DNA from 4 places in the Mesorhizobium sp. B2-5-7 genome. Region 4 is predicted to be linked to each of the others. Evidence: riboswitches for the same ligand, from Rfam matches in the RefSeq annotation. Region 4 holds a riboswitch; each other region holds the start of a gene.
What was found. Region 4 has a riboswitch for cobalamin ahead of bluB (5,6-dimethylbenzimidazole synthase). Riboswitches for the same ligand answer to the same signal wherever they lie in the genome.

Region 1: linked by a shared signal. The riboswitch ahead of FJ543_RS15160 (aromatic ring-hydroxylating dioxygenase subunit alpha) and the one ahead of bluB (5,6-dimethylbenzimidazole synthase) in region 4 are both predicted to bind cobalamin.
Region 2: linked by a shared signal. The riboswitch ahead of FJ543_RS01315 (DUF1636 family protein) and the one ahead of bluB (5,6-dimethylbenzimidazole synthase) in region 4 are both predicted to bind cobalamin.
Region 3: linked by a shared signal. The riboswitch ahead of FJ543_RS01510 (CbtB domain-containing protein) and the one ahead of bluB (5,6-dimethylbenzimidazole synthase) in region 4 are both predicted to bind cobalamin.

The regions. Positions count from the first base shown of each region.
Region 1 covers NZ_VFUO01000003.1:271,195-275,399, forward strand. The annotation lists gene ugpC (sn-glycerol-3-phosphate ABC transporter ATP-binding protein UgpC) at 1-788, shown strand, start outside; gene FJ543_RS15145 (DUF680 domain-containing protein) at 862-1,110, opposite strand; gene FJ543_RS15150 (DUF680 domain-containing protein) at 1,181-1,387, opposite strand; gene FJ543_RS15155 (DUF680 domain-containing protein) at 1,457-1,657, opposite strand; cobalamin riboswitch at 2,150-2,352, shown strand; gene FJ543_RS15160 (aromatic ring-hydroxylating dioxygenase subunit alpha) at 2,464-3,711, shown strand; gene FJ543_RS15165 (hybrid-cluster NAD(P)-dependent oxidoreductase) at 3,789-4,205, shown strand, end outside.
Region 2 covers NZ_VFUO01000001.1:273,630-277,834, forward strand. The annotation lists gene FJ543_RS01305 (cobaltochelatase subunit CobN) at 1-346, opposite strand, end outside; gene cobW (cobalamin biosynthesis protein CobW) at 366-1,403, opposite strand; gene FJ543_RS01315 (DUF1636 family protein) at 1,406-1,834, opposite strand; cobalamin riboswitch at 1,872-2,079, opposite strand; gene FJ543_RS01320 (winged helix-turn-helix domain-containing protein) at 2,109-3,308, opposite strand; gene FJ543_RS01325 (NADH-quinone oxidoreductase subunit A) at 3,643-4,008, shown strand; gene FJ543_RS01330 (NADH-quinone oxidoreductase subunit B) at 3,999-4,205, shown strand, end outside.
Region 3 covers NZ_VFUO01000001.1:313,503-317,707, forward strand. The annotation lists gene FJ543_RS01500 (MFS transporter) at 1-833, shown strand, start outside; gene FJ543_RS01505 (aromatic ring-hydroxylating dioxygenase subunit alpha) at 837-2,012, opposite strand; cobalamin riboswitch at 2,156-2,355, shown strand; gene FJ543_RS01510 (CbtB domain-containing protein) at 2,391-2,570, shown strand; gene FJ543_RS01515 (CbtA family protein) at 2,586-3,389, shown strand; gene cobU (bifunctional adenosylcobinamide kinase/adenosylcobinamide-phosphate guanylyltransferase) at 3,382-3,897, shown strand; gene cobO (cob(I)yrinic acid a,c-diamide adenosyltransferase) at 3,899-4,205, shown strand, end outside.
Region 4 covers NZ_VFUO01000006.1:417,689-421,893, reverse strand. The annotation lists gene FJ543_RS25975 (exodeoxyribonuclease VII small subunit) at 59-310, opposite strand; gene FJ543_RS25970 (histone deacetylase family protein) at 314-1,240, opposite strand; cobalamin riboswitch at 1,419-1,601, shown strand; partial or broken gene bluB (5,6-dimethylbenzimidazole synthase) at 1,604-2,278, shown strand; gene FJ543_RS25960 (hypothetical protein) at 2,395-3,378, opposite strand; gene FJ543_RS25955 (TetR/AcrR family transcriptional regulator) at 3,469-4,077, opposite strand; gene FJ543_RS25950 (MFS transporter) at 4,198-4,205, shown strand, end outside.

The DNA of each region.
Region 1 (4,205 bases), on a different contig from region 4:
AGATCGACAAAAGGGTTCGGCAAGCCGCCGAGATCCTGCAGCTGACCAAATATCTCGACCGTCTGCCCAAGGCGATGTCGGGCGGCCAGCGGCAGCGCGTCGCCATCGGCCGCGCCATCGTGCGCAATCCGAAGGTGTTCCTGTTCGACGAACCGCTGTCGAACCTTGACGCCGCATTGCGCGTTGCGACGCGCATCGAGATCGCCAAGCTCAAGGAATCGATGCCCAACACGACCATGATCTACGTCACGCACGACCAGGTCGAGGCGATGACGCTGGCCGACCGCATCGTCGTGCTGAAGGACGGGCACATCGAGCAGGTCGGCACGCCCATGGAACTCTACAAGAACCCCGGCAACCTCTTCGTCGCCCAGTTCATCGGCTCGCCGGCCATGAACATCCTGCCGGCGACGGTCGACAAGACGGGCAATCCGACCATCGTCAGCCATGTCGGCGGCCGCAAGGCGACGGTGCCGATCGCGACACCTGCTTCGGCAAAGGGAGCGGCGGTCAGCTTCGGCGTACGGCCGGAAGATCTCGCGATCGCCAGCGGTGCGGATTATCTGTTCGAGGGGACCGTCGATTATCTCGAACAGCTTGGCGAGGTCCAGCTGGTCTATGTCGATATCGGCCGGGCCGACCTGCCGCTGGTGACCAAGCTGCCGGGCAATGTCGAGGTCAAGCGCGGCTCGACGCTGCGGCTGACCGCCAATGCCGGCGATCTCCATATCTTCGATGCCGATGGTCGCTCCTTTGCCCTCCACGAAGCGGAAGCAAAGGCGGCCTGAAGACGGCCGTCCGGTAATGAAAGAACAAGAGCGGCGGGCCTGGCCCGCCGCTGTTCTTGTCTGCACAGGCTGGTTAGTTGTTGCCGAAGAGATTGCGATCGGCACCCTGATGGGCCGGCTTCTGCACGTCGCCGGACGAGTTGAGCAGCTTGTAGACAGGCGAATCGCTGTTGCGGATCGCACCTGTATGCGACGTATCGACATTGACAGTCGACGAAGCAGTGGGCTGGTTGACGCCGTTGGAGCCATAATTGTCGCTGCCGGCGAAGGCGCTGCCGGAGACGGCCAGAACGGCGGCGGCGGCAATGAGGATCTTGTTCATTTTAGGTACTCCTGAATTTTGGAAGTCCCGCGGACCGGCGGGCCAGAGCCCACCGGCCGTGGGATGGCCGTTAATGGCCGAAGAGGTTGCGGTCGCTGCCCTGCTGGACAGGCGCCGAGGTGGCCGGAGCCGACTTGCCGATCGACGCGGTGTTCGAATTGTCGGTCGAAGCGGCAGCAGCCTGGTTGGCGCCGTTGGAGCCATAGTTGTCGCTGCCGGCGAAAGCGCTGCCGGAGAGAGCCAGAACGGCAGCGGCAGCAATGAGGATCTTGTTCATTTTAATACTCCTGAATTTGTAGGGTCCACCAGCGCGGCAGGGTCACCCGCCGCGTGCCGGGGATCGCTATTAATTGTTGCCGAAGAGGTTGTGGTCGGCGCCCGTCACAGGCGTCTGGGCAGCCGGCTCCGACTTCTTAGTCGAAGCGGTGTAGGAGCTGTCGACAGTAGCCGTGGGGGTCGCGGCGTTCGAACCATAATGGTCGCTGCTAGCGAAGGCGCTGCCGGAAATAGCCAGAAGGGCGGCGGCAGTGAGAATGATCTTTTTCATTTTTGTACTCCAGTATTTTTCCCGTCCGTCTAGCGGCGTGTCTTGGGATTAAATCGCGTCGTTCGGACAGCCCCGATGTGGGAGAGCCCCCTTGCCGTTTCCAATCACGAAGTTGTTCAGCGTGGACCATGACTCCACCACTTGAAATTGTACCAACGCCTTCTACATGTCTTATTTTTCCGTTTGATATCAAATAGTTGTCTGAGATCATAACCCGATCACCAACTGTGTCGGAAGGCTGGGCGTTCACACCGTCCTGCACGCACCGTCAACAGAAACGAACCGTTCGGTTCGATTTTAGACTCTGCTAATAGTCACTTTTCGAAACCATTAACCCTTTTCCGGCCCGGCTGAGGGTCGAAAACTGTGCCCGCGCGCCTGGCGAGAAGAGGCGATTCCCCCGCTGCAACCGCGCCGGGACGATCCCGCGTACGTGTCGCGCCGCATGGATGCGATGTCGCTTTCGTGCCGATGTCGCAAACCCTGTCGTGATTAGATCGAGCGATCTCAGGTGCCGCTGCGTGACGACGGAGCGGAGAATTGGGAAGCCGGTCAGATTCCGGCGCTGCCCCCGCAACGGTGGTGGAGTTCAAGTCGCAACGGGAGACCACTGGGCGAAAGCCTGGGAAGGTGTCGCGATGGTCCGCCAGGACAACTCCAGAGCCCGGAAACCAGCCCGAGATCGCTAGAACTCGACTGATCGCGGTGGGCGGTCAAGGGGCGGATGGTGTTGTCCGGCTTCGCCGGCTTGCGCCCAGTCCTTCCTCCATCACCACCAGTTCAGTCCTTGAAAATGAGGACAGGACATGGACGCGCGCAACGACATGCTGAGGCTTTTGAACGGCCGCAGACAGGGCCTTTCGCTGGAACAGCCCTTCTATACCGACCCGGACTACTTCAAGCTTGACATGGAACTGATCTGGTATCGCGACTGGCTGTTCATCGGCCATGATTGCGAGTTGCCCAAGCCGGGCAGCTTCATCACCGTGCAGATCGGCGACTATCCGGTCGTGCTGGTGCGCGATCAGCAGGGCAAGATCAACGCTTTCCACAATTCCTGCCGCCATCGCGGCAGCCGCGTCTGCAACACCGACAAGGGCATGGCCGCCAAACTGGTGTGTCCCTATCACCAGTGGACCTACGAACTCGACGGCCGGCTGCTGTTCGCCCGCCAGATGGCCGATGGGTTCGACAAGAGCCAGTTCGGGCTCAAGCCGGTCGCCTGCGAAAGCGTCGCCGGCTATGTCTTCATCTGCCTGGCCAAGGAGCCCGCCGACTTCGCGCCGATGCAGGCGATGATCGAGCCCTATCTCCAGCCGCACCGGCTGAGCGAGGCCAAGATCGCCTTCGAGAGCACGATCATCGAGAAGGGCAACTGGAAGCTGGTCTGGGAAAACAACCGCGAATGCTACCATTGCGCGGGCAACCATCCTGAGCTGTGCAAGACCTTCCCGGAAGCGCCGACCGTGACCGGCGTGCAAGGCGCCGACAGCGATCCGGAGATGCTGGCCCACTGGGCGAAGTGCGAAGCTGTTGGCCTGCCCAGCAAGTTTCGCATCGACCCGGCCGGACAATACCGCGCCACCCGCGCGCCGCTGCTGCGCGATGCCCAGAGCTACACGATGACCGGCAAGCGGGCGGTGAAGAAGAACCTGTCCGACAGCGTCTCGGCCGACCGGATCGGCACGCTGATGCACTATCACTACCCGACAACCTGGAACCATATCCTCGTGGATCATGCGGTGACGTTCCGCGTGCTGCCGGTCAGCGCCACGGAAACAGCGGTTACGACCAAATGGCTGGTCCACAAGGATGCCGTGGAAGGCGTCGACTACGATCTCGCCGAACTCACCCATGTCTGGACCGAGACCAACGACCAGGACCGCCGCATCGTCGAGGAAAATGCCTTCGGCATCCTGTCGCCGGCCTACGAGCCCGGTCCCTATTCGGAGCTGCACGAGGGCGGCGTCATCCAGTTCGTCGACTGGTACGCGCGCTTTATCGGCCCACGGCTTTCCGAAGACGGCCGGCCTGCTCTGCGCAGTGTCGCCTAGCGCATGTCGGCCAAAACTGTGCAGCGGCTTTGGGATCACGACACGCCCAAAATGAAAGGTATGCAGGGATGAACGCCATGACTGATCTTGGCCTCTATCGCCACCTCGACCAGATGGCGCCGTGGAACGACAGGCTGCAGGTGCTGGAAGTAACCGGCGTCAGCGACGAGGCGCCCGACGTCAAGACCTTCACCTTCCGCTCCGACAACCAGACCTGGTTCCGCTACAAGCCGGGCCAGTTCGTGACGCTGGAATTGCCGACACCGGACGGCCCGCTGATGCGCACCTACACGCTGTCATCATCGCCGTCACGGCCATTCTCGATCGCGGTGACGGTGAAGGCGCAGGCGGGCAGCGTCGGCACACGCTGGATGTTCGATCACCTGACGCCCGGCTCGCACGTCAAGGCCTATGGACCGGGCGGCGACTTTTCGCTGCACAGCCACCCGGCGGCGAAATACCTGTTCATCTCGGCCGGTTCGGGCGTGACGCCG
Region 2 (4,205 bases), on a different contig from region 4:
CGGGAAGCAGCGCCAGTTTGATGCCGCGTTCGCGGGCAATCACCGCCAGTTGGTCGCAGCCATAGCGCCACCAGTCGTAGCCGCCGAGGATGCGCACCAGGATGATTTTGGCGTGGCGGGCGACGCAGTCTATCCAGAGGTCGACGGACATGGGATGGCGCAGGTCGCGCAGTGCGGCCAGCCGCATCGAGGGCAGGCGACCGGCATCGGCCTTCCACGCCGCAGCCAGTCCGGCGAGATCGCTGTCGGTGAAGGACAGGGCCACGATATCCGCCGGCGCCTGCCTGAGGTCGACGGGCTCGGCGAGATCGTCGAGCGAGGCGGAGGTCGTGGTGAGGATGTGCATCGCGGCCCGGGCCTGAAAATCAGCCGGCGAGGATACGTTCGATCGCCGGGCGGTTCAGCCCCTTGAGGCCAATGACGACGAGGCGCGAGCGGCGGTCGTCCCCGGCGGTCCAGGCGCGGTCGTAGTAATGATTGACGCGCGGGCCGACGGCCTGCAGCAGGAGCCGCATCGGTTTGCCGCCGACCTCGACGAAGCCTTTCACGCGCAGCACGTTTTCCTGTTCGGCGGCCGCGGCGACGCGCTTTGCCAGCTCATCGGGATTGGCGATCGAGGGAATGTCGACGATGAACGTGTCGAAGTCGTCATGCTCGTGATCGAATGCGCCGTCATGGTGGGACTTGCGGTTCTCGATGTCGTCCTCGACGGCGAGACCGAGCCCGAGCAGCACCGAGGGATCGACCTTGCCATGAGACGTCGGCACGATCTTCACGGCGCGGGCGGAGTGTTCGTTGATAATGGCGTTGGCGCGGGCTGAACCGGCGGCATCCATCAGGTCGCTCTTCGACAGGATGATCAGGTCGGCGCAGGCAATCTGGTCCTCGAACACTTCCTCGACCGGGTCGTCATGGTCGAGGCTCTCGTCCTGCGCGCGCTGCGCCTGCAGGGCGTCCATGTCGTTGGCGACGCGGCCTTCCGCCAGTGCGGGACCGTCGACCACGGCGATGACGCCATCGACCGTTACGCGGCTCTTCACCGTCGGCCACTGGAAAGCCTGGACCAGCGGTTTGGGCAGAGCGAGGCCCGAGGTTTCGATCAGGATATGGTCGACCTTAGGCGTCAGCGACAGGATCTGGTCGAGCGCCGGCACGAAATCATCGGCCACGGTGCAGCAGATACAGCCATTGGCCAGTTCGACGATGTTTTCCTCTGGGCAGGTGTCGATGCCGCATCCCTTGAGGATCTCGCCGTCGATGCCGATGTCGCCGAACTCGTTGACGATGATGGCAATCCGCTTGCCGCCGGCATTTTCCAGGAGATGGCGGACCAGTGTCGTCTTGCCGGCGCCGAGGAAGCCGGTGACGACGGTGCAGGGAACGCGGGACAGAGATGTTGTCATGATCAGTCTTTCAGCATGTCGAGGGGAGGGATGCGGGCAACGAGGCCGCGCTTGAGGCTATCGGGCCTGCCCCGCCAGGGAATGAGGCCGTCGCTCGAGGTGGCGAAGAGTTTCGCGCCGGTGACCAGATCGGCGCCGCTGCTCGCGGTCAGATCGCCGAACACATAGCTCCAGCAGCCGTCGCGCAGGATCGCGGCGCTCAGGCGGCGCTTGCAATTGCCGAGGCATTCGACCGTGCGGATGCGAATCTTCTCGCCCGAGGCGGCTTGGCGCGTATCTTCGGCCAAAAGTTCGCCGGCCCGGGGATGGGCGTCGGAGCCGGTCTCGTCGCGACAGGAAGCGCAGACAATGACCGTGATGCCGGCCAGGGGATGATTCCCGCCGGACGAAATGTCGGTTGTTTCAGCCGAAAAACTGCTGTCGCGATCCACATCAGGCTCCTTGCCCGGAAAACCCGCCAGGCGATCGGACTCTTGCATTCCAGACGGCAGGTCTCCTGGCTCGCGGGTCATCGCCTTGGGTAGCCGCCTTCCCGGGACAATCCCAGTGGCTTTCGGCCTTGGCTCTTCGCTCACAGTTGCGGGGACAGCCGCGGATTTGGGATCTTCAATCCCGCACCGCATTCCCTCTTGGCTCCTCCCTTTGCCGAGAGGAGACCGTCTGGATGGGATTTAGGCTCTTGCGGGCAGCGGTGTCAACGCGAGCTTACGACACCGCGATGTCGGACAGCGCCGGGCCGAGGTCGCCGGCAGGCGTTATTTCCATGCGCTCGAGGCCAAGCCAGCCCTGCATCTGCTTCAATTCCTCGAAGAGCTGGGCTGCGGTTTCGGGCGGTGTGCCGGGCTCGGCGTAGGCGGCATGGACGCGCAGGACACTGGCCGGCCGGTCAGCCTTGAGGTCGACGCGCGCCACGATCCTGTCGCCGAGCAGGAAAGGCAGGACATAGTAGCCGTATTGGCGCTTGTCGGCCGGCGTGTAGATTTCGATGCGGTAATGGAAGTCGAACAGCCGCTCCGAGCGCGAACGCTCGAAGACGACCGGATCGAACGGCGCCAGCAGAGCGCGGGCCTCGATCTTGCGCGGGATACGGGCGTCCTTGTGAAGGTAAGCCGGCTTGTCCCAGCCCTCGACACGGACCGGCAGCAAGTCGCCGAGCTCGACCAGTTCCTCCAGCCGGCCTTTCATGTCGGCCGGCGAGAGTCGAAAATAATCGCGCAGGTCGCCTGATGTCGCCACGCCATGGGCACGGGCGGAAATGCGCAGCAATTCGCGATGCGCGTCCTCAGGCGTCGGTACCGGCAGATCGAGGATCGCCTGCGGCAGCACGCGCTCCGGCAGGTCGTAAAAGCGCTCGAAGCCGCGCCGGTGCGCGGTGGTGATGCGCCCGGCCCAGAACAGCCATTCGAAGGCGTGCTTGGCATGGCTCCAACCCCACCAGCCACCGGAGCCTTTCTGGCCTTCGAGCGCCGAAGCGGCGATCGGCCCGCGCGCGACGACCTCGCGGTAGATCTCTTCTATATAGGCTGCGTGCTCGCGGCCCCATTTGGCCAGCCCCAGATACATTTCATCGCCTTGCTCGGCGCGCTGCATGCGCCAGCGCATCAGTGGGTAGGTCTCGACCGGCAGGAACGAGGCTTCATGCGCCCAATATTCGAAGACGGTGCGCTTGCGCGTCACGGCGGCGTTGTCGAGCAAAGCGAGGGGATAGGGGCCGAGACGCGAATAGAGCGGCATGTAATGAGCGCGCACCACCGCACTGACGGAATCGATCTGCAACAGGCCGGTGCGAGACAGAACGCGGGCGAAATGGCGGCGGTCCGGCGTGCCGGCGGGGCGGGGATCGAGAAATCCCTGGGCGGCGAGCGCGATGCGCCGCGCGGCGGCAAGCGAGATCTTTTCCTTCATGCGTATGCGTCCCTGATGGACCTGTCTGGCGTCATTGCCGGCGTGATTCCCGTCCATGCTAGCAGGGTTTTGGCGGCAACCCTGTCAGGAGAGAAAAGTGGAGTTAAAAGCGAAGGAAATCAAACAGGAGCGGATGGGACCAGTTTCTCCCGGAATGCCGTCCAGCTCGGTGTTTTGAACAAGGTTTGACTTGCTTCGCTGGAAGTGCTGCGCTAACCCTCGCCGCGTTGCAGCATAGGCCCCTTAAAACGGTTCAGCGGTTAATCTGTCACGCTTCCGCATTAAGGTTCGGTGCTGTAGTCAAAGTGGATTGGCGCCAACGGAAAGCCGCTGCATGAACGCACTTCTCAGTTCGTACCTGCCCATCGTCCTGTTTATCGGCGTGGCACTGGTCGTCGGCCTGGCGCTGCTGGCGGCTCCGTTCCTGGTGGCGTATCGCAACCCCGATCCCGAAAAGCTTTCCGCCTACGAGTGCGGTTTCAACTCGTTCGACGATGCCCGCATGAAATTCGACATCCGCTTCTACCTGGTGTCGATCCTGTTCATTATATTCGACCTGGAAGTTGCCTTCCTCTTCCCCTGGGCAGTGTCCTTCTCGAAGATCGGCATGCTCGGTTTCTGGTCAATGATGGTGTTTTTGGCAGTGCTGACCATCGGCTTTGCCTATGAATGGAAAAAAGGAGCGCTGGAATGGGATTGAACGACAGTTCAGGCACCCTCGTCGCGCCGAAGCCCAAAGGTATTATCGATCCCAACACCGGCAGGCCGGTGGGGGAGGACGATCCCTTCTTCCTCGAAATCAACAATGAGCTTGCCGACAAGGGTTTTCTGGTCACCTCGACCGAGGCGCTGATCACCTGGGCGCGCAGCGGCTCGCTGATGTTCATGACCTTCGGT
Region 3 (4,205 bases), on a different contig from region 4:
TCACGCTCAACCTCTACATCATGGATCACATCCGCAAGACCGATTTCATGCAGGCCGAATCGCTGCGCATGGCGTGGTCGATGGTTGCCTGGACCTGCGGGCCAACGCTCGGCATTTTTCTCTATACGCGCTTCGGCATTTATGCCGCGCATGGCGCGGTGGCGGTGTTCGCCATGGCTTTGCTGGCGCTGTTCTGGACCTATCGGCTGAGCGACAACCAGTCGATCCGCCCGGGCAAGACACGACCGGCCAATCCGCTCGCCAACATCGGCCGCTTCGTCGCCCAGCCGAGGCTGAGATTGGCCTGGCTGATAGCCTTCGGCCGTTCCTGCTTCTGGACGACCTTCTTCGTCTATGGACCGCTGTTCATGGTCATCACCGGCGAGGGCGAATTGGCCGGCGGCCTGCTGGTCTCGGCCGGCAACGCGCTGCTGTTCATGGCGATCTTCTGGGGCAAGGCGGGGAAACGCTTCGGCGGCCGCAGGACCATGACATTTGCCTATTTCGCCATGTCGGCGACGCTGCTGGCGGCCGGTGCCGTGGGCGAAACCGTGCCGTTGCTCACCGGTGCCTTCCTGCTGTGCGGCGCCTTCTTCACCATCGCGCTCGACGCGCTGGGTTCGACCGCCTTCATGCGCTCGGTGCGCTCCTATGAGCGCGCGCAGATGGCGGCGGTCTACCGCACCTATCTCGATTTTTCCGAACTGACGCCGCCGCTGGTCTATTCGGTGGTGCTGGCCTTCTTCGGTCTGGGCTCGGTGTTCGTCACGCTCGGACTGCTTGCCGCGTTTTGCGGCTTCATGACCTGGCGATATCTGCCGAAGTCGCTGTGATCTTCAGGCCTCGGGTGAGCGCGCAGCGTGCCGTTCGCGCACCCAATCGTGGAAGCGGTGAAGGTCGTACTCCTCGGGCATCAGCACGCCAGCTGTATGACGCATCGAGCGCAGGCCCTTCTGGTTGACCTCGCAGATTGCCGCGTCCTCCTCCAGCACCTGTGTGCCGAAGGCAACGATGTTGTCGATGTCGGTCTCAGCGAGCGCCTCGGGCGCGAACAGCCATTCCGCAGTCAATTCGGTCTGTTCGGAACCGAGCGGCGTCAGCCGCACGGTCCTGACATAGTCGACATGGCCGACGATGAACATCGACGGCAGGCTGGTGGAGTAAGTCTGACCGGCGGTTCGTTCCGCCGGCGTCAAGCCCGGGAAGACCGGCCCGTGCGCCTGCCCATCACGCGACCATGTCTCAGCCCCGGTGCGCAGGCCGCCGGAAAATTCCGGCGCGTCATTGTCGGCGTGACGGAGCCATTCGGGATCGTCATGCCGGCTCATCAGGCCGCGGCCATAGATCGGCACCAGCCGCGACAGGTCCTTGTGGACGCCCGGGCAGTGCAGGCACTCGTTGAAATTTTCCCAAAAAATCTTCCAGTTGCAGTTCATCACCTTGCGCAGCACGTGGCCCGATACCAGCGTTTCCAGCGGCCAGTTGCCGAGGTCGCCGGAGGCCGGATCGAAGGATAATTGCGCCGAGCCGGCGACATCTTCCGCAAGATTGACGAAGACGAAGCCCCGCCACACCGAGAGCGCGACGCGATAAAGCGGGTGATCGGCCTTGTCGAAGCCGTCAGGCAGCGATTTCGACGGCACGCGCACCAGATCGCCACGCAGCGAATAGGACCAGGCATGATACGGGCAGGTGATCAGCCGCGCCTTCAGCCGGCCCTGGCTTTCCTGGCAAAGCTGCGAGCCGCGATGCCGGCAGGCGTTGTGGAAGGCATGCAACTCGCCGGTGTCGTCGCGCAGCAGGAGGATTTCCTGCGTACCGACGCGGAAGGTGCGGAACGCCAAAGGCTGGGCAAGGTCGGCCTCGCGGCAGACGAGCAGCCAGTTCCTGTACCAGATGGCGTCGAGATCGCGCTGATAGTTGTCCTGGTCCCAATAGGCCGACGAGGGCAGCGTCGGCTCGGTTCGAGTCAGGCCGTTATAGGGCACGCGCTCGCTGGCATTGGGCTGCATGGCTGGCTTCCCGTGAGGGGTGCCAGCCGACACCCGGCCATGAAGTTTGTCAATCGGGACGGGATGAGGGCAGCTTCGCCGATACGGCGCTCCTGCGTTGGCGGCTGTCGGAATTTGGTTTGCCGGGCGCGGCGAATTTCCCTATAGTCACCGATGTCGTCGGTTCCTTTTTGGAGCCAAGAGGGAATGCGGTGCGGGCAGGAATTCCTGCCCAATGCCGTGGCTGCCCCCGCAACTGTGTGCGGTAGTCCTCTCCATATGCCACTGAAGATTTTTCTTCGGGAAGGTGGGGAAGGGCGCTTATCCGCGAGCCAGGAGACCTGCCGGCGACAGGAAACTGACTTCGATGCCCTCGGGTGGAGGGCGAAAGGACAAGACATGACTACCGCTTCCGTCTCCCTCGGCGCCTCCGTCTCCTCGCAGTCGCGCTTCATGCAGCTTGCGCTCGCGGCGCTGCTCGGCATCTTCGTCGTCGGCTTTGTCGGCTTCTCGCATATCGATGCGGTCCACAATGCTGCCCACGACTATCGCCATTCGATGGCGTTTCCCTGCCACTAACGAGGATCCGACATCATGAATCTGTTTCGCAACGTCGTGTTCGTCGCGGCGATCGCGGGGCTCGTGGCCGGTGTCGTTCTCGCCTGCATGCAGGCCTATGCCACCGTGCCGCTGATCCTCAAGGCGGAAGTCTACGAAAAGGCCGGCGGCGGCCACCACCATGATCACGCGGCCGCACCAGCGGCGACCAATGATGCCATGAGCACGGTGGCGCCCGCTGGGAATGCCATGAGCTCTGCCGCGCCCGCGGGCACCGATGCCGTGACACCGGCGGAGGAAGACGAAGGCTGGGCGCCGGCCGACGGTTTCGAGCGTTTCGCCTTTAGCGTGGTTGCCAATATCGTCACCGGCATCGGCTTCGCACTGGTCCTGGTCGCGGTTTCCGAGTTCTTCGGCGGCGTCGGCAACTGGCGCCAGGGTGTGTTCTGGGGTTTGGCCGGCTTTGCCGTGTTCACACTGGCACCGGGTCTCGGACTGCAGCCGGAACTGCCGGCAATGCCGGCGGCCGATCTTCTGCCGCGCCAGATCTGGTGGACGGCGACGGCGGCCGCGACCGCGACCGGCCTGGGCCTGATCGTGTTTCGCAGATCGTTGCCATTGACCATCCTCGCCGTCTTGCTGATCGTCGCGCCGCATGTCGTCGGCGCGCCGCAGCCCGACAGTTTCGAAACACCGATCCCGGAAGGCCTACACCATCAGTTCGTGGTGGCGGTGACGGTGACCAATCTGGTGTTCTGGCTGGTGCTCGGCGCGATCGTGGGCGTGGTGCGCAGGCGCTTCACCGGCATGGCGACCAGCCTGCGCGACAGCTTTGCCTGATCGCGGCAGGCTGACCTTCATCATCGGTGGTGCGCGCTCCGGCAAGAGCGCGCACGCCGAAACCCTGATGACGGCATTGCCCTCGCCATGGGCCTATATCGCCACGGCGCAAGCCTATGACGACGAGATGCGCGAGCGCATCGCGCTGCACCGCTCGCGGCGCGGTGAGGGCTGGTCGACCATCGATGCGCCACTCGACCTCGCCGAAGCGCTGGAGGCGTTCCCAGACGGTCAGCCGGTGCTTGTCGACTGCCTGACGCTGTGGCTGACCAATCACATGCTGGCCGATCACGACGTCGAGGCCGCGTGCCGGCGGCTGGCGGACGTGCTGTCGCGGCCGCGCGGACCGTGGTTCGTGGTAACGAACGAGGTCGGGCAAGGCATCGTGCCCGACAACGCGCTGGCGCGTCGGTTTCGTGACGATGCCGGCCGGCTCAACCAGCGGGTCGCCGCGATTGCCGACACGGTGCTGCTCATGGTGGCGGGGCTACCGCTCAAGGTGAAGTGAAATGACCGATATCGACGACAAGGATGAAGAACGCCATCGCGCCAAGATGGCCAAGCGCAAGGCGGTGCAGGACGCCGAGGTTGCGGGCAAGACGATCGAGAAGGGGTTGCTGATCGTCAACACCGGTCCCGGCAAGGGCAAGACCACGGCCGCCTTCGGTCTCGCGCTACGCGTGCTCGGCTACGGCAAGCGCGTCGGCGTCGTTCAGTTCATCAAGGGCAAATGGCACACCGGCGAGAAGGACGCCTTTGCCGCCTTTGGCGATCGCGTCGTCTGGCATGCAATGGGCGAGGGTTTCACCTGGGAGA
Region 4 (4,205 bases):
GACGAACTGTATCCTCAATGATGATCGTGTCCAAAAACCGATAAGGCTGCTCCGGACCTCAGTCCGCGTCGAGCGGCTCGGTTCCAACCGGCTTGCCGTCGCGCGACAGCCTGATCTTCTCGACCTTGTCCTCGGCGGCCTTCAGCAGCCGGTCGCAATGAACCTTCAGCGCCTCGCCGCGCTCGTAAATCCGGATCGACTGGTCGAGCGGTACGTCGCCACGCTCCAGATCATCGACGATCTTCTCCAGTGCGTCGAGTGCCTGTTCAAAGCTCATCGCCTTGACGTCTTCGTTGATCTCACCGGTCATCATTCATCCTTTCATCAGTCGCCCGACATGGGCGGCGACCGAAAATGCCAATCCCTGCAGATCGTAGCCGCCCTCGAGCAGGCTGACGAGCCGGTTGCCGCCGTGGATTGCGGCGCGCTGCATCAGCTGGCCGGTCGCCCAGTCGAAATCGTTCTCGGTCAGATTGATTTCCGCCAGCGGGTCGCGATGGTGCGCGTCGAAGCCGGCCGAAATGATAATCAGATCCGGCGCGAAATTGTCGAGTGCCGGCAGCACGCGCGACAGGAACGCATCGCGAAACACCTCGCTGCCGGTCCGAGGCGCCAGCGGCGCATTGACGATGTTGCCGGCGCCGGTCTCACTCTTCGCGCCCGTGCCGGGATAAAGCGGCATCTGGTGCGTCGAGCAATAGAGCACCGAGGGATCGTCCCAAAAAATATCCTGCGTGCCGTTGCCGTGGTGCACGTCCCAGTCGACGACGGCGACACGCTCGGCGCCGTGCTTCTTCTGCGCATGGCGCGCTGCGATTGCCGCCGTGTTGAAGAAGCAGAAGCCCATGGCCGTGGTCTTTTCGGCATGGTGGCCGGGCGGACGGGCGGCGACGAAGACGTTGTCGGCGCGGCCCGCAAAGACGTCGTCGACGGCGGCATTGGCGGCACCGATCGCCGTAATCACCGCCTGCCAGCTTTTCGGGCTGGCGGTGGTGTCTGCGTCGATGCGGGCAATGCCTTCGTCGGGGATGGCGGCGCGGACACGCGCGACGAAATCGGCGGGATGCGCGTAGAGGATGGTCGCCTCGTCGCCTTGCGGTGCCTCGACGCGGTCAAGCGCGGCAAAAGCTTCGTCGTCGAGCACGCGCTCTATGGCGCGCAGGCGGTCGGGCCGCTCGGGGTGACCGGGCGGGGTGATGTGTTCGAGAAAGATCGGGTGCGTGTAGAGACGGGTGGCCATGCCCCCTATCTAGTGCCCCGGCGCCGTGATGGCCATGCGTTGCAGCTTGATCGCTGGGGAAAATCGAACCTGCGTCCATTCATGTCGCTGCGGGCATTGGCGTCGCCGGCCCTTCGGAGTAAGACTGCCGCTACTGCCTGGTGCCTGCCGGTCTGTTTGTTTTAGCCGCATTTTGCGACGCCAAGTGATTCCACTTGGCTGCAAATGCCCTGGCGGGAGAATCGGGAACACGGTTGAACTCCGTGGCGTGCCCAACGCTGTGAGGGGGACCGCGCCGGTAAATGCCACTGTCGATGACGGGAAGGCACCGGACGCGGGTTGATCCCGAGCCAGAAGACCGGCCGGGCAGGCATCGTCATCCGCATGGTCAGGCGGATGACATCGATTGCAATCGCAAGGGGACAAGCGATGCCGGAAGCTATGACCGCTCCAATGGGCGATGGATTTGACCAGATTGCGCGCGACGCTGTTTACCGCGCCATCTTCACGCGGCGCGACGTCCGCAGCCATTTTACATCGGAGGCCATCGACGACGAGGTGCTGGCGCGGCTGCTGCTTGCCGCCCACCACGCGCCATCGGTCGGCTTCATGCAACCTTGGAATTTCATCGTCATTCGCGATGCCGCGCGGCGGGCGGAAGTGCGCGACCTGTTCCTGGCCGCGCGAGAACGGGAACTGCCTGAAATCGAGGCAGAACGGCAGGCGCTCTACCGCAAGCTCAAGCTCGAAGGCATTTGCGAAAGCGCGCTCAACATCTGCATCACCTGCGACCGCGAACGCTCGAAAGGCTCGCCGCTGGGGCGCTGGCACAATCCGGAGATGGATCTCTACAGCACGGTCTGCGCGGTGCAGAATTTCTGGCTGGCGGCACGCGCCGAAGGCGTTGGCGTCGGCTGGGTCAGCATCATCGAGGCGCAAGCGCTGAAAAGCTTGCTGGCCATTCCCGATCAGGTGACACCGATCGCCTATCTCTGCGTCGGCCGTGTTTCCGAGTTCGCACCGAAGCCGGATCTCGAAACACACGGCTGGGGCCGGCGGCTGCCGTTGCCCGAGCTTATCATGAGCGAGACTTTTCGCGGGCAAGGCGAAGCGCCGCTCAAATCAGCAGTGGCGCGCCTCGGCACCGTCGCCGGTGCGCCCGCCAGCCCGGTTGATCAGCTCGTCGCGCCGGCAGTGCCCCACCGTGAGCCACCGAAAGAAGCCAGTGCCTTGTCCTTGAGTTCCCTGAACTTCGACGAGGCTTCGGCCAGCCTGGCGTCCCAGGCGGCATCGGGCACCTGACCCTCGATGGTCTTGAAATAGACCTGCATCAGGCAGGCAATGGCGAACGGCTCGATGAAGGCCGCCTTGAAAGCCCAGGCAAAGACGATTGCCAGCACGAAAGCCCAGCCGGCGAGCTGCCCGGGCATGACGTAAAGAATAGCGGCTGCCGGAGCCAGCATCAGCAGGAAAATCACAAACGACATGCCCCACATGATGACCCCTAGCCAGACGGCATTCTTGACCATGGTCTTGCCGTTCTGGGCGTAGAGCACAACGCCTTGGCGCGCGGTTTCGAACGGCGAGGACGAACTGATGCGGATGTTGTAGCCGAGAATGATCTCGTCGACATAGGTCAGCGACAGGCGAATCACCGTGTTGAGGAACGAAACCAGGCCGCTCAGGCCAGGAATGGGCAGGAAGGCCGCGATGCCGCCGAGCAGGCCGGTGATGGCGCGTATGGCGCCCTTGACCAATTGGTCGACGACGAAAAGGATGTTGGCCTCGGCAAAACGCTCGGTCACGACCTCTTTCGCGTAGGCGATCTGGTTCTGGCCGTTGGGAATATCATGGCCGTCGATCAGATGCACCATGACGGCGATATGGCCCGCCTTAACGACGTAGAGGATGTATTCGCGGATCCAGTAGACGGCGATCGAGACGATGCCGAAACCGACCACGCCGCCCCACATCGCAAAAGACAATGGTCCGTCGGGATCGGTAGAAATATGGCCGACGCCATAGCCGACGGAGGCGCCGGTGCCGGTGGCCACGATGTAGGCCAGCGTGATGCCGAAATAGACGATCATGCGAAAGACAATGAAAGGCCAGGTCCGCATCATGATGGACACCGACCTGCCGATATCGAAATCCCACATGCCCCGAATCTCCCCTCAGAGATGGCTGCGGAGGATGCGCTCAAACCGGCTATTGTCAATTGCAGGCAGTGGCGGGACTGCCATGGTGGTTCATCTTGAAAGCGCTTCCGGCTTTTTCAGCAGGCCTTCGAGCAATTGCTTGAACGCGGCCACCACCATCTTCGATGTCGTTTCGGGATCTTGCGAATTGGCGATGCGCTGCGCGGCCTGGCTGCTCGCCCCATTGATCAGCCGCGCTGCCGACTCCGGGTCGACGCCGGGGACGACCACCCCTTCCCGCTGCAGCGCTGTCAGATGATCGGTCATTGAACCGACGCAGGCATTGGCATTCGACCACAGTGCCGGATCGCCCAGCACAGCCGGACCATCCCGGAACATGATGCGCTGGATTTCCGGCTCCAGCGCCATTTCGATATAGGTGGTGCATTCGTCGACGAAATGCTGCCAGCGGGTCGGCGCCCGCGACGCGACCTCATTCACCCGGGCCGCCATTTCCGCGTCGATTTCGGCGATAACCGCCTCAAGCAGTCCCTTCTTGTCGCCGAAGTGATGGTAAAGGGCGCCGCGCGTCAGCCCGGCCGACGCGGTGAAATCATCCATCGACGCTTCGGCATAGCCGATGGTGCCGAAAGCCTGGCGCGCCGCGGCGATCAGCTTGGCGCGTGTCTCGGCGATCATCTCCTTGCGCGGTCGATGCATGCTTCTGGCCTTACTTACATACGCTCCGTATGCCAATTGACATACGCGACGTATGCTCTATTTAACACTTATACGTCTCGTATGTAATTGTCGAATCGCCCCTTGTCGAGGAACAGGATCATGCAAAA